DNA from 2 places in the Aeromonas sp. HMWF016 genome. Region 1 is predicted to be linked to the other one. Evidence: riboswitches for the same ligand, from Rfam matches in the RefSeq annotation. Region 1 holds a riboswitch; the other holds the start of a gene.

Region 1 (7,629 bases):
CGCTCACTGCGATGGCGGTGTTGACCAGCACGGCATCGGCCCCCAGCTCAAAGGCGGCGGCGGCGTGGCTCGGCGCACCGATCCCCGCATCCACCACCACGGGCACATTGGCCTGCTCGACGATGATGGAGAGAAACTCCCTGGTCACCAGCCCCTGATTGGAACCGATGGGTGCGCCGAGCGGCATCACGGCAGCGCAGCCCACCTCTTCCAGCCGTTTGCAGAGCACGGGGTCGGCCCCGCAGTAGGGCAGCACCACAAAGCCCTCTTTCACCAGCTGCTCGGCGGCTTTCAGCGTCTCGATGGGGTCGGGCAGCAGATAGCGCGGATCGGGGTGGATCTCCAGCTTCAGCCAGTTCGTCCCCAGCGCCTCGCGGGCGAGGTGGGCGGCAAATACCGCCTCGGCGGCGGTCTTGGCGCCGGAGGTGTTGGGCAGCAGCTTGACCCCGAGTTGTCGAAGGGGTGTGAGGATATCGTCGTGGGCCTTGCCCGGTTCGAGCCGCTTGATGGCCATGGTGACCAGCCGGGAGCCGCTCGCCTCGATGGCGGCGGCCATCAGATCCGGGCGGGCAAACTTGCCGGTGCCGGTAAAGAGGCGCGAAGAGAAGGTGTGATCGGCAATTGTCAGCATGTCAGCCTCCGGCAATGGCAGTAAAGAGGTGAAGTTCGTCTCCGTCATTGAGACGGGTCTCGGCCCAGCGGCCACGGGGCAGCACGGCGCCGTTGAGGGCCACCGCTACCCCCTGTGGATTAACGTCTTGCGCCGCCAGCAGGTCGGCCACACTCTGCCCTGCCGTCAGCGGCTGGGCTTTATCGTTGAGTCGAATGGTCAAGGTCATGGGGTGATCTCCTTATCGTGTGTCGGGCATCGGCGCTGTCCGCAAACCGGGCAATCGGGATCGGGAGCCAGAGTGAGGGTTTGCCACTGATGGGTCAGGGCATCGAAACGGCGCAATGTGCCGGCCACCGGGCTCGGCATCCCGAGCAGCAGCTTCAGTGCCTCCAGCGCCTGCAAAGAGCCCATCACTCCGACCAATGGGCCGGTGACGCCGCTGGTCTCACAGCGCTCGGCGATTTGGGTATCCAGCGGATAGAGGCAGGCATAACAGGCGTGCTCCGGGCTGGTGCGCGCCATCAGCTGCCCCTGCCAACCCACTGCGGCGGCGGAAATCCAGGGCTTGTCCTGAGCCACGCAGGCGGCGTTGATGGCCTGGCGGGTGGCGAGGTTGTCGCAGCAGTCGATCACCAGATCTACCTCGGCCACAAACTCCGGCAGGCTGGCGGCATCAAGCCGCTGGTTGATGGCAATCAGCTCCACCAGCGGGTTGTGGGCGGCCAAGCGCTCGCGGGCCAGCTCCGCCTTGGAGTGGTTGATTGCCTTGGAGTCGAACAGGATCTGGCGCGGCAGATTGCTGGAATCGACCGTATCGCCATCGGCCAGCCACAAGGTGCCGACCCCGACCCCGGCCAGATAGAGGGCGAGCGGCGAGCCAAGCCCGCCCAAACCCACGATCAGCACGGATTTATCCTTGAGCCGTGCCTGACCGGCCTCCCCCACTTCCGCCAGCATCAGCTGGCGGCCGTATCTCAGATACTCTTTGTCACTAAGAGACGCCTCATCAGAGTGCATGTTCCACCTCCCTTATGGCAGAAGCCGATCGTGGCTCATCCCCTGCCCCCACGGCAGCCAGCAGCCGTTCGGTCGCCCCCTGCCAGTCATCACTGGCAGTGATGGCCGAGACCAGCGCGATGCTGCCGACTCCGCTCCCCTTGACCGTCGCCACCCGCTCCTCGCTGATGCCGCCGATGGCCACCGTCGGCCACTCCGCCATCAGGGCGCGGTAGCGGTGCAGCCGCACCAGCCCCTGCGGGCGCGAAGGCATCGCCTTGGTATTGGTCGGGAAGATATGGCCCAGCGCGATATAGGAGGGGGCCAGCTCGCGGGCCCGCATCAACTCGAAGTAGCCGTGGGTGGAGATGCCAAGGCGCAGCCCGGCCGCCTGAATGGCGGCGAGATCGGCCGTCTCCATATCCTCCTGACCCAGATGGACGCCCCAGGCCCCCGCCTCGATGGCCTGCTGCCAGTAGTCGTTGATAAAGAGCCGCGCCCCATGACGGCGACCGAGCGCTACCGCATCGCGAATGGCCGGTGCCACCTGAGCGGCAGGCAGATTCTTGATCCGCAGCTGGATGGTCTTGACCCCCAGCCCGAGCAGGCGGCGCAGCCACTTGACCGAATCGACCACCGGATAGAGACCGAGGTTGTGTTCGGTCGGCGCAAAGGGGCCCTGCGGCAGGCGGGCGCTGCTTGTCTCATAAAGCCCGAAACGGCGATCTAGGGTTGATCCCGCCAGCACGGCACGGGGGAAGTTGGCAAGATCGGCGGGCCAGCCGAGATGGGCGATGGGGCCCGGACCAGCCCCCACTCCCTGCGCCGCCGCCAGCCCCTGTTGCAGGTAAGCACGAGCGAGGGTGATGGCGTCCTCCACCGGATAATCCTGCGCCACCACGGCGGCGATGGCGCTGGCGTAGCAGCAACCGGTGCCGTGACCGTGGCGGGTATTCAGGCGAGGCGCCGCCAGCCAGAATTCGCGGGTCTCATCCTGGTAGTAGTCGAGGCAGAGCTTGCCGCTCCAGCCCAGATGGCCCCCCTTGACCAGCACGGCACGGGCGCCGAGTTCGCGCAGCCGCTGGGCGGCGAAGCGCACCAGCACAGGGCTGGTCGCGGGAATGCCGGTCAGGGCTTCCAGTTCGGGGCCGTTGGGGGTGATGAGCGACAGACGTGGCAACAGCTGCTCGCGCACCGCCTCCAGCATATTGGGCTCCGCCATCGGGGTGCCGGTGCTGGCGATAGCCACCGGGTCGTAGACCACGAAGGGAGCCTCGATGGCTGCCAGCCGGCGGGCCAGCACCTCGACGTGGAGCCGGGTCGGCAGCAGACCAATCTTGATGGCGGCGGGCGGCAGATCGACGCCGAGGGCGTCGATCTGGGCGGTGAAAGTCTGCATCAACACGGGGTCGACCATCTTCACCGCCACCGAGTTCTGGGCGGTAATGGCGGAGATAACCGAGCAGCCGTGCACGCCAAGGTCGTGCAATGTGTGCAGATCGGCCTGAATGCCAGCGCCGCCGCCGGAATCTGAACCCGCTATCGTCCAGACTACTGGGCGGGAGTCCGTCACAGGCAGCAGATCGGCGGGGCTGACAGCCCCGCGCTCGCTGCTCACGCCTCCTCCCCTGCGGCCTGTTTCAGCGCCGCCGCCTGATGGTAGATCTCGCCGCCGGTCTCCTTGAAGGTTTCAGCCATGCGGGCCATGCCGCTCTCCACCTGAGCCACTACCTGCTCCTGCTGGCCATCCATGCCGACCAGCTTGATCTCAACGGCCTCCAGCTTTGCTGCGTAGTCACGCACGTCCTGAGTGATCTTCATGGAGCAGAACTTGGGCCCGCACATGGAGCAGAAGTGAGCCACCTTGCCGGACTCCTGCGGCAGGGTTTCGTCGTGGTAGGCGCGAGCGGTGTCGGGATCCAGCGCCAGATTGAACTGATCCTCCCAGCGAAACTCGAAGCGCGCCTTGGACATGGCGTTGTCACGGATCTGGGCGCCCGGGTGCCCCTTGGCCAGATCGGCGGCGTGAGCGGCGATCTTGTAGGTGATAAGCCCCTGCTTCACATCCTCCTTGTTGGGCAGCCCCAGATGCTCCTTGGGGGTGACGTAGCAGAGCATGGCGCAGCCATACCAGCCGATGAGCGCGGCGCCGATGCCGGAGGTGAAGTGATCGTAACCCGGCGCGATGTCGGTGGTGAGCGGGCCCAGCGTATAGAACGGTGCCTCGTGGCAGTGCTCCAGCTGCTCGGTCATGTTGCGCTCGATCATGTGCATGGGCACGTGGCCGGGGCCCTCGATCATCACCTGCACGTCGTACTCCCAGGCAATTTGGGTCAGCTCGCCCAGAGTGCGCAGCTCGGCAAACTGGGCCTCGTCGTTGGCGTCATAGACGGAGCCCGGACGCAGACCATCGCCCAGCGACAACGCCACGTCATAGGCGGCGCAGATCTCGCAGATTTCGCGGAAGTGCTGGTAGAGGAAGTTCTCCTTGTGATGGGAGAGGCACCACTTGGCCATGATGCTGCCACCGCGCGACACGATGCCGGTGAGGCGCTTGGCGGTCATCGGCACGAAGCGCAGCAGGACGCCGGCATGGATGGTGAAGTAGTCCACCCCCTGCTCGGCCTGCTCCAGCAGGGTGTCACGGAACAGCTCCCAGGTGAGGTCTTCGGCGATGCCGTTGGTCTTCTCCAGCGCCTGATAGATGGGCACGGTACCGATGGGCACCGGGCTGTTGCGCAGGATCCACTCGCGGGTCTCGTGGATGTAGCGGCCAGTGGAGAGATCCATCACGGTGTCGGCACCCCAGCGGGTCGACCAGACCAGCTTCTCCACCTCCTCTTCGATGCTGGAGGTGACCGCCGAGTTGCCGATGTTGGCGTTGATCTTCACCAGAAAATTGCGGCCGATGATCATCGGCTCCGCTTCCGGGTGGTTGATGTTGCTGGGGATGATGGCGCGGCCGGCCGCCACCTCGTCGCGCACGAATTCGGGGGTGATGTTCTGGGGTAAACGGGCACCGAAATCGCGGCCCGGATGCTGGGTGCGCAACAGCTCTGAGCGCACCCTCTCACGCCCCATGTTCTCGCGAATGGCGATAAATTCCATCTCGGGAGTGACGATACCGGCGCGGGCGTAGTGGAGCTGGGTGACCCGGCGGCCCGGCTTGGCGCGGCGCGGCTTTGGCAAGTGCTCGAAGCGCAGGTGATCCAGCCCCTCATCGGCCAGACGCTCCTGAGTGAAGGTGGAGCTGAGCCCCGGCAGGGCGTCGGTATCATCGCGCTCCAGCACCCAGTTCTCCCGCAGGCGCGGCAGGCCGCGGCGCACGTCGATGGCGACCCCCTCCTCCCCGTAACGGCCCGAGGTGTCATAGACCGGGATCGGCTCGTTGGGCTCGAACCGGGGATCTTCCTTGGTGCCACCAACGAAGGTGTCGGCCAGCTGGATTTCCCGCAGCGGGACACGAATATCGGCGCGAGAGCCTTCGATAAAGATGCGGCGGGAGTTGGGGTGAGCCATCCCCTTGAGGCTGTCGATAAAGGCCTGAGCGCTGGAGCGCTGCTCGCGGCGGCTGGATTTGGCGGTATCAGATAGAGAAGTAGACATAGCAAAACTCACATTAACTGGTTGAAGTTATGGGTGTTTGCTTGTCTGGAGTTCGAGGAGAAGATGAACTTGCGGCGGGGTGTTTATATCAGGAGGGAGTGGGCGCGGGATGGATCTCCGCGCTGCTGTGCTGCCGCTTCCCGCTCTCTGCACGCGGTAGGCAAGGCGCCCCACGTGCTGGACAACCGGACGGGACAGACTCCCTCCTGTGCGCCCTGACCCATCAAGGGCGATCCCTTCGATGAGCGGAAGAGGCTTGTTCCTCCTCCGGCGCGGTAACCCGCAAGTTACCCTTGTTCCCTTCGCAGGTTTTAACCTGATCAGGTTCCACGGATCCCGAATTAACGGTCTCAGCTTCGCGTCGTTCGACGGTCAGCACTCCGACAAGATGGCGCCAGTATAAGGGGGAAAATCTAAAGCACAAGCCGTTAACAATATGGGGCAACGGCTGGCGCTGTGGTCGGACCGGGTTACTCCCCGCGCAGGGCGGGAAGCAGCAGACCGAGACGTTCGTAATAGAGCAGGGTGGTGCGGCTCAGGCCCAGTTCTCTGGCCAGCCGGGTAATCGTCAACATAGGGGTTCCTTCATCCAGCGGGCAGAGGATAAACCCGCCTATCGTAGACGGGTCAACTACTCCTCCGGATTGACCACCAGAATTTCGCTTAAGTGACCCTGTTCGTCGCGGGTCAGCACCAGCTCGCTCCCGGCGTGCAGATCGGCGGCTGAGCCGTTGACCCAGCGCACCTGCGGGTTGAGTGGCACAGTACCCAGAGCAGCCAGTGTGAGTTGCCGTTCATCAACGGATTGCAGGCGATCTTGCGCCCGCTGCCAGGGCTGATTGGCCAGCGGTGCTCTGGCGGCCAGCAGCTCGATCCGGGTGGCAACGCCATCGGCCACCAGCAGGGCGAGCTGGTCGCCGGGTTTGAGTGGCTGCTGCCAAATCTCCCCCTGCCGCCAGACGGCGGCACTGCCCTGCTCCACCTCAGCGCCCTGAAATTGCAGATGGATGCCGTCATCGTGTTCCAGCTCCATCAGCCACAGTTCGTCGGCCACCGCCTGCGCGGCACAGAGCGGCAAACCGCACAGCCACGCACACCACTTTGTTCTCTGTTCCATGTCGTTCGTCCCTGAACAAAAAGCCCATGCCGGATAAGCATGGGCTTCATTCAGAAACATTGCGAATCTGCAGCAGCGACCGGGTTACTTGTCCTCGTGGCAGCGACTCAGGCGCATGCCGTCAAACTTGCACTCAAGTTCGAGCCAGCGCCCTTCGAAGGGGGCCAGACTCTTGTCCGAGGTGGTGTAGCCCCAGATCCGCCCTCCCTCGACCGGCCCTTCCAGATCCATCTCGTCCTTGTCATCTTCCTCGAGCGCTTCGACCTTGCGCACATAGCGCACGCCGTTCTCCACCACCCCCTTCATCTCAACCCAGGTGCCGCCGAGATCATCTTCGTTGAGCCAATCCTTGAAGCGGGTCTGGTCGTCGATCACGAACGGCAGACCGTTCACCATCAGCTGGCCAAGCTGCCAGGTGGTGCGGCCGGTCAGTTTGAATTCGGCAGCCTGCGCAGATCCGAGCGGCAGCAAGATCAGCAGCAGGAGAGCACAGAGAGACTTCTTCATCGTGGATCCTCGGGGTTACACTGGCGACAGGATGATGTATCCGGTGTGAAAAGAGCGTGAAGCTGCTCGCCAACCAGGAGTACAAAGCATGAAGATTTTGGTAGTGGAAGACAATCCTCAGGTGGCAGAAACCATCATGGATTATCTGGAGCTGGCCGGCCACCGGCTGGACTGTGCCTATCACGGTCAGGCAGCGCTGCAACTGCTGGCCGAACAGCGCTTCGACGTCATCATCATGGATGTGATGATGCCCCGTCTCGACGGGCTCAGCACGGTCGCCCGCCTGCGTGAAGAGGGGATCTCGACCCCGGTGCTCTTTCTCACCGCCCGCGACAGTCTGGAAGACAAGCTGGCAGGCTTCAAGGCCGGTGGCGACGACTATCTGGTCAAGCCCTTCGCCATGGAGGAGCTGGAGGTGCGACTGCAAGCCCTCAGCCTGCGCGGCCCCCGCGGTGACATCGGCGCCATCACCTTTGGCGAGCTGACCGTCGATGCCGCCAGCGGGCAGGCGACCCGTGCCGGCGTTCCCCTCAAGCTCGGCAAGATCCCGTTCCAGATCCTCGCGCTGCTGGCCCGCCGCGCACCGGCCATCGTCACTCGACAGGAGGTGCTCGACACCGTCTGGGGAGAGGAGGAGCCCGACTCCGACGCCCTGCGCAGCCACATCTACGCCCTGCGCAACACCCTCGACAAACCCTTCCCCACCCCCATGCTGGAAACCCTGCACGGTCAGGGCTATCGACTGGTGACCCCATGAGCCTGCCGAGCCTGCGCCACCGGCTCATCATGG
Region 2 (7,629 bases), on a different contig from region 1:
TCAAAGCGAAAAATACCTATGAAATCATCACCCCCGAGAGCATTGGCCTGACCCAGAACAACCTCAACATGACCTCCCGCTCCGGTCGCCACGTCATCAAACACCGGATGGAGTCCATGGGCTACGCCGAGAGCAGCTACGACCTCGACCATCTCTACGCCAAGTTCCTCACTCTGGCCGACAAGAAAGGTCAGGTGTTTGACTACGACCTCGAAGCGCTCGCCTTCTTCAGCCAGATCCACGAGGAGCCGGAGCACTTCAAGCTGGAGTACCTCGGCGTGCAGAGTGGCAGCTCGGTGATGGCGACCGCCTCGGTCAAGCTCAAGGTGGGTGGCGAGCTGGTCAGTGAGGCCGCCACCGGCAACGGCCCGGTGGATGCGGTCTACCAATGTATCAATCGCATCACCGGCTACGAGATCCGCATCGACAAATATGCCCTCAAGAGCAAGGGCGAAGGGGAAGATGCCCTCGGTCAGGTCGATATCGTCGCCGAATACAAAGGCCGCAAATTCCACGGCATGGGGCTGGCCACCGACATCATCGAATCCTCAGCCCATGCCCTGCTGCATGTGATCAACAGCATCTGGCGCGCCGATCAGGTGGCCGAGCAGATGGAACGCAATAACACAATCAAGACGGAGACAGTATGAGCAGTTATCGGATCGCAGTATTGCCGGGTGACGGCATTGGCCCGGAAGTGATGGCCGAGGCCGTCAAGGTGCTGGAGAAGGTGCAGGCCAAGTTCGGTTTCGCCCTCGAGTATGATCGCCATGACGTGGGCGGCATCGCCATCGACAACCATGGCACCCCGCTGCCGCAGAGCACCATCGCTGGTTGCGAAGCATCCGATGCCGTGCTGTTCGGTTCGGTCGGCGGCCCGAAATGGGAACATCTGCCACCCAACGAGCAACCGGAGCGCGGTGCCCTGCTGCCCCTGCGCGCTCACTTCAAACTGTTCTGCAACCTGCGCCCAGCCCGCATCTACACCGGTCTGGAGCAGTTCTCGCCCCTGCGCGCCGATATCTCCGATCGCGGTTTTGACATCGCCTGTGTGCGCGAGCTGACCGGTGGCATCTACTTCGGCCAGCCCAAAGGGCGCGAGGGAGAAGGAGCGAACGAGAAGGCGTTCGATACCGAGGTGTACCACCGCTTCGAAATCGAGCGCATCGCCAAGATCGCCTTCGAGTCGGCTCGTGTGCGCCGTGGCAAGGTCACCTCCATCGACAAGGCCAACGTACTCGCCTCCTCCATTCTGTGGCGCGAGGTGGTGACGCAAGTCGCCAAGGATTATCCCGACGTCGAACTGAACCATATGTACATCGACAACGCGACCATGCAGCTCATCAAGGATCCGTCCCAGTTCGACGTGCTGCTCTGCTCCAACCTGTTTGGTGACATCCTCTCCGACGAGTGCGCCATGATCACCGGCTCCATGGGGCTGCTCCCCTCTGCCAGCCTCAACGAATCAGGTTTCGGCTTGTTCGAACCGGCCGGCGGCTCGGCCCCGGATATCGCCGGCAAAGGGATAGCCAACCCCATCGCCCAGATCCTCTCCGCCGCCCTGATGCTGCGCTACAGCCTGGGTCAGGAAGCTGCCGCCCAGGCCATCGAGCAGGCCGTGGCCCAGACCCTGGCCGAAGGTTACTTCACCGCCGACCTGCATCAGGCCAGCGCCCGCCATCCGGTGCAGAGCACAACCACCATGGGCGACCAGATCGCCGCCCGGATCTGAGCTGAAGAACAGATAACAAGGAAGAGAGAAGCAATGGCCAAGACCCTCTATCAGAAAGTATTCGACGCCCATGTGGTACGAGAAGTGGAAGGCGAAACGCCCCTCATCTACATCGACCGCCATCTGGTACATGAAGTGACCAGCCCGCAGGCATTTGACGGCCTGCGCGCCATGAACCGCCAACTGCGCCGCCCGGATCTGACTTGGGCCACCATGGATCACAACGTCTCCACCACCACCAAGGACATCGCGGCCTCCGGCGAGATGGCCCGTATCCAGATGGAGACGCTGGCCGCCAACTGCAAAGAGTTCGGGGTTCGCCTCTACGATCTCAACCACAAATATCAGGGGATCGTCCATGTGATGAGCCCCGAGCTCGGCATCACCCTGCCCGGCACTACCATCGTCTGCGGCGACTCCCACACCGCCACCCACGGCGCCTTCGGCTCGCTGGCCTTCGGCATCGGCACTTCCGAAGTGGAACATGTGATGGCCACCCAGACCCTGAAACAGGGCCGCGCCAAGACCATGCGGATTTCGGTCAACGGCAAGCTGGCCGAGGGGATCAGCGCCAAGGACGTGGTGCTGGCCATTATCGGCAAGGTTGGCCACGCCGGTGGTACTGGCTACGTGGTGGAGTTCGCTGGCGAAGCCATCGAAGGGCTCACCATGGAAGGGCGGATGACGGTGTGCAACATGGCCATCGAACTGGGCGCCAAGGCGGGAATGATCGCCCCCGACCAGACCACCATCGACTACATCCGTGGCAAGGAGTTTGCCCCCAAGGGCGAGGCGCTGGAGCGGGCCATCGCCTACTGGCAGAGCCTCAAGAGCGACGACGATGCCAAGTTTGATGCAGAAGTGGTGCTGGATGCCGTCGACATCGCCCCGCAGGTCACCTGGGGCACCAACCCGGGTCAGGTTATTGCCGTGGGTGACCCCATTCCGGCGCCAGAGTCGTTTGCTGATCTGATGGAGCAGCAGTCCGCCCGCAAGGCACTCGCCTACATGGATTTGCAACCGGGCCAGAAGCTCTCCGATGTCGCCATCGACAAGGTATTTATCGGTTCCTGCACCAACAGCCGCATCGAGGATCTGCGCGCCGCAGCCGCCATCGCCCGCGGTCGCAAGGTCGCCGCTGGCGTGCAGGCGCTGGTGGTGCCGGGCTCCGAGCAGGTGAAGGCACAGGCCGAAGCCGAGGGGCTCGACAAGATCTTCATCGAGGCCGGTTTTGAGTGGCGCCTGCCCGGCTGCTCCATGTGTCTGGCCATGAACAACGACCGGCTGCAACCGGGAGAGCGCTGCGCCTCCACCAGTAACCGCAACTTCGAAGGGCGTCAGGGCCGTGCTGGCCGCACTCATCTGGTGAGCCCGGCCATGGCCGCCGCCGCCGCCGTCACCGGCCACTTCGCCGACATTCGCGCACTGTAAGAGGAAACAGCGATGACAGGATTCAAACAGCATAAAGGGATCGTCGTCCCCCTCGACAGCGCCAACGTCGACACCGACGCCATCATTCCCAAGCAGTTTTTGCAGAAGGTCAACCGTATCGGTTTTGGCAAGCACCTGTTCCACGACTGGCGCTTCCTCGACGATGCCGGCCAGCAGCCCAACCCCGAGTTTGTGCTCAACCAGCCGCAATTCGCCGGTGCCAGTATCCTGCTGGCCCGCGAGAACTTCGGCTGCGGGTCGAGTCGCGAGCACGCCCCCTGGGCGCTGGCCGACTACGGCTTCAAGACCATCATAGCCCCGAGCTTTGCCGACATCTTCTACGGCAACGCCATCAACAATGGCATGGTACCGGTGCGCCTGAAAGAGGAGGAGGTCGAGGCCCTGTTCCAACTGGTTGCCAGCCAGCCGGGCATCGAGCTCGAAGTGGATCTGGAGGCCAATCAGGTGCGCGCCGGTGAGCTCAGCTTCGGTTTCGAGATCGACGAGTTCCGCCGTTACTGCCTGCTCAACGGACTGGATGCCATCGGCCTGACCCTGCAGCACGAGGCTGCCATCAGCGCTTTTGAAGCGAAGCAGCCGAGCTGGATTTAACGCGCCAGTTGCAAAAAAACGAGTAGAATCAACAGGGAGCTTCGGCTCCCTCTTTTGTTTCCGGTAATGCACTTCACCAAACAGGCCAGGGATGCGGCCTCAAGACAGGATAAGGACGATGAAGAGAACGACGGCGATACTTTTGTTCTGCACTTTGCTGGCGCTGCCGGTTGCAGCCGCCCAGACCTACTTCACCAACAGCCTCGGCCAGATCAACGTCGGCTGGCAAGATAGCGCAGGCAAACCCCGCCAGCTCACCTATCGGCTGGAGCAAGGCAAGCTTCCCCCCCTTATCGCCTATCGTCCGGCACGGATGGAGGAGGAGGTACTGCAAACCCTGCTGCGCGGGGTACGCGAGAACTACCCCGAGGTGCAGTTCACCCTCTCCCGCCCCTCCCTCGAACTGCATCTGAAAAGTCACAATCAGGATAAAGCCAAAGAGGCCATGGCCTGGCTGGAAGCGCAACGGGGCAAAGAGGAGCAGGCGTGGCTGACCAAACACTACTTCCAGTACTTCACGCCACCGGATGGCCAGCTGGCGGTGAAGCAGGACCATGTTCGCATTGCGTTGGAGAGCCGCAGCACGGTGGCGCCGCTGGCTGAGCAGTTGAAACAGCAGGGGGGCAGCGAGCCGGAAGCGCGCCAGAAAACCGTGGCCGAGATGCTCGCCTTTATCCAGAGCATCCCCTACCAGCAGCTGGACAGTCTGAACGGACGGCAGGGCAAGGGGTTTCTCACTCCCCGTCAGGTGCTGGAACAGAACCGCGGCGATTGCGACAGCAAGGTGACCCTGATGGCCGCCCTGCTGGCCCAGCTCTTTCCCGAATTGAAACAGGCCATGGTCTTTATCCCGGGCCACGCGATGCTGGCGGTCGACCTGCCTGCCAAACCGGGTGATGCCACCATCAGCTGGCAGGGACAATCCTATCTGCTGCTCGAACCTACCGGCCCTGCCGCATTACCGGCTGGCCAAATAGCATCGACCAGCAAAACGCTGGTCGATGGCAAGCAGTTGAGTGTACAACCGGTTCAGCCCAAAGGCTGAAACTCTACCGCCAGCAGCAATCCGGTCTCCTCCTCCAACACCCGAATGATCCGGGCATGGGCTTCGAAAGGTGGAAGCAGGTTGTTGTTGGTTGCGAGGCTGATCCGGATCGGCTGGGTTGTATCAAGCTGGTGTTCCGCCACCGAGATCCCCATGCCGTTGGCACTGAGATCCCGACAGATGCCCTCCAGTACCTGATGCTGCTGATAGACGGTAACCGGAGCATTGATGACCATACGTGCAAAGGCACGTCTTTCCTTGGTACTGGTAAGCACGCGAAGATCCTCTGTTGAGTGGGAATCATCTCATGGGCAGCGCACAATTGTGCTGGTCTACCCAAAAGAACGTTAATACAATGCGGTGCGTTTCTCAAACGGGGTGCGGTTTACCGCTGAGATTATACCCGTGAACCTGATCCAGATAATGCTGGCGGAGGAATTTGAGGCACGGCGCTCATTTTTTGCGCCCTCATCCGCTGGCACCTCATAATGGAGTGCCCTTGATGAAAACCCTGCTGCTGGTCGCCACCAGCCTGCTCTCGGCTCAGGCTTTCGCCGCCGACACCCTCACCGTCTACACCTACAGCTCCTTCACTGCCGACTGGGGGCCCGGTCCCAAGATCAAGCAAGCCTTCGAGAAGGAGTGCGGCTGTACCCTCAATCTGGTTCCCCTCGAAGATGGCGTCGCCATCCTCAACCGGCTGCGACTGGAGGGCAACCACAGCAAGGCCGACCTGGTGCTGGGGCTGGATGATGCACTCATCAGTGAAGCCAAGCAGAGCGGCCTGTTCGCCCCCCATCCCGCCAAGCTGGATGGCATCAAGGTGCCGGGTGGCTGGCAGGATGACACCTTTGTCCCCTACGACTACGGCTACTTCGCCTTCGTCTACGACAAGGAGAAGCTCAAACAGCCGCCCAAGAGCCTGAAAGAGCTGGTGGAACGCCCTGATCTCAAGGTGATCTATCAGGACCCCCGTACCTCTACCCCGGGACAGGGGCTGATGCTGTGGATGAAGTCTGTCTATGGTGACAAGGCTCCTGAAGCCTGGGCCAAGCTGGCCAAGAAGACGGTCACCGTCACCAAGGGGTGGTCCGAGGCCTATGGCATGTTCCTCGATGGCGAGGCGGACATGGTGCTCTCCTACACAACCTCCCCCGCTTACCACCTGATTGCCGAGAACAAGCCTCAGTATCAGGCTGCCGCCTTCGAGGAGGGTCACTACCGTCAGGTGGAAGTGGCCGCCAAGCTGAAGAGCGCCAAACAGGAGAAGCTGGCTGACCAGTTCCTGCAATTTATGGTGAGCCCCGCCTTCCAGAGCGAGATCCCGACCGGCAACTGGATGTATCCGGTGATCGACACGCCACTGCCCAAGGGCTTCGAGCAGATGATCACCGTAGCCAAGCCGCTCGCCTTCAGTGCCGATGAGGTGGCCGCCAATCGCAAAGGGTGGATCCGCGAATGGCTGCAAGCCGTCGCCCAGTGAGCCAGCTCGCTCTGAAGCAACAGGATCGCCCCCTCTGGTGGCTGCCGGGCAGTGCAGCCACCCTGCTGATCCTGCTGTTGTCTCTCGGGCCGCTGGCGGCCCTGCTGTGGCAGGCCGGTTCACTGGCGCCGCGCACTTTGCTGGCAGACCCCTATCTGCGCCATGTGCTGGGCTTCAGCCTCTGGCAGGCGCTGCTCTCCACCCTGCTGAGCCTGGGGCTCGCCATTCCGGTGGCCCGCGCGCTGGCTCGGCGCCGCTTCATTGGCCGAACCCTGCTGATCAAGCTGTTCGGTCTCTCGCTGGTACTGCCGGTCATCATCGCCATCTTCGGCATCGTGGCGGTTCATGGCAAACAGGGGTGGCTACCGCAACTGCTGCGCAGCTTGGGGCTGGATCCCGGCAACTATCTCTACGGCCTGTTCGGCATTCTGCTGGCCCATGTCTTCTTCAACATGCCGCTGGCGGCACGTCTCATCCTGCAGAGCATCGAGAGTATCCCCGAATCGAGCTGGCGCCTCGCCAGCCAGCTCGGCATGCGCTCATCCCATATCTTCCGGCTGCTGGAGTGGCCGCTCATTCGCGGCATATTGCCCGGGCTGGCCAGCCTCATCTTTATGCTCTGCTTCACCAGCTTCACTACCGTGCTGGCGCTGGGCGGTGGCCCCAAATCGACCACCCTGGAGGTGGCTGTCTATCAGGCGCTGCGCTTTGACTTCGATCTCGCCACCGCTGGCGGATTGGCGCTGGTGCAGCTCATCCTGACCGCCACCCTGCTGCTCCTGCAGCACAAGCTGCAAACTACGCCAGCCAGTCGGGTGACACCCCGTCGTCCCTGTCTGCGGCCGGATCGCCATCAGCCGGGCACGGCTGTGGTGGATCTCTTCTCGCTCTGCATCGGTCTCGCCATCTTTCTGCCGCCGCTGCTGGCCATCGTCGTCGCCGGCCTCCACCCCGGCCTGCTGACTGCGCTCACTTCCGCCAAGCTGTGGCAGGCGAGCGGTCAGTCGCTGTTGATTGCATTGGCAGCCGGTGCCTTGGCCACCCTGCTCGGCGGCGCGCTGCTGCTCACCAGCCGTCATCTGCGGGTACGGGCTCGCAAGCGACGGGCTGCAGCCCTGTGGGAGGCCAGCGGCTCGGTGATCCTGATGATCCCGGCCGTGGTGCTCTCTACCGGTCTCTTCATTCTGTTTATGCCCTTTGCCGACGTGTTCGCCCTCGGCCCCTGGCTGGTGGTGCTGGTCAACGCCCTGATGGCGCTACCCTATGTGCTGCGCACCCTCTCCGCCCCCATGCAGCTGGTGGTGCGCCAGTATGACCGGCTGGCGG

The links. Region 1 has a riboswitch for thiamine pyrophosphate ahead of thiC (phosphomethylpyrimidine synthase ThiC). Riboswitches for the same ligand answer to the same signal wherever they lie in the genome.
Region 2: it holds a riboswitch for thiamine pyrophosphate, as region 1 does, so the genes downstream of both, thiB (thiamine ABC transporter substrate binding subunit) here and thiC (phosphomethylpyrimidine synthase ThiC) in region 1, are expected to answer to the same signal.

What each region holds. Positions count from the first base shown of each region.
Region 1 is NZ_CAWNWX010000087.1:103,421-111,049, reverse strand. Features, by position in the region: gene AACS24_RS14265 (thiazole synthase) at 1-631, opposite strand, end outside; gene thiS (sulfur carrier protein ThiS) at 633-839, opposite strand; gene AACS24_RS14255 (HesA/MoeB/ThiF family protein) at 836-1,630, opposite strand; gene thiE (thiamine phosphate synthase) at 1,620-3,227, opposite strand; gene thiC (phosphomethylpyrimidine synthase ThiC) at 3,224-5,215, opposite strand; TPP riboswitch at 5,496-5,608, opposite strand; gene AACS24_RS14240 (MerR family DNA-binding transcriptional regulator) at 5,686-5,790, opposite strand; gene AACS24_RS14235 (hypothetical protein) at 5,847-6,332, opposite strand; gene AACS24_RS14230 (hypothetical protein) at 6,417-6,839, opposite strand; gene AACS24_RS14225 (response regulator transcription factor) at 6,928-7,596, shown strand; gene AACS24_RS14220 (sensor histidine kinase) at 7,593-7,629, shown strand, end outside.
Region 2 is NZ_CAWNWX010000005.1:25,411-33,039, forward strand. Features, by position in the region: gene leuA (2-isopropylmalate synthase) at 1-650, shown strand, start outside; gene leuB (3-isopropylmalate dehydrogenase) at 647-1,732, shown strand; gene leuC (3-isopropylmalate dehydratase large subunit) at 1,766-3,163, shown strand; gene leuD (3-isopropylmalate dehydratase small subunit) at 3,176-3,775, shown strand; gene AACS24_RS00405 (hypothetical protein) at 3,894-4,820, shown strand; gene AACS24_RS00410 (PilZ domain-containing protein) at 4,805-5,095, opposite strand; TPP riboswitch at 5,185-5,275, shown strand; gene thiB (thiamine ABC transporter substrate binding subunit) at 5,323-6,303, shown strand; partial or broken gene thiP (thiamine/thiamine pyrophosphate ABC transporter permease) at 6,279-7,629, shown strand, end outside.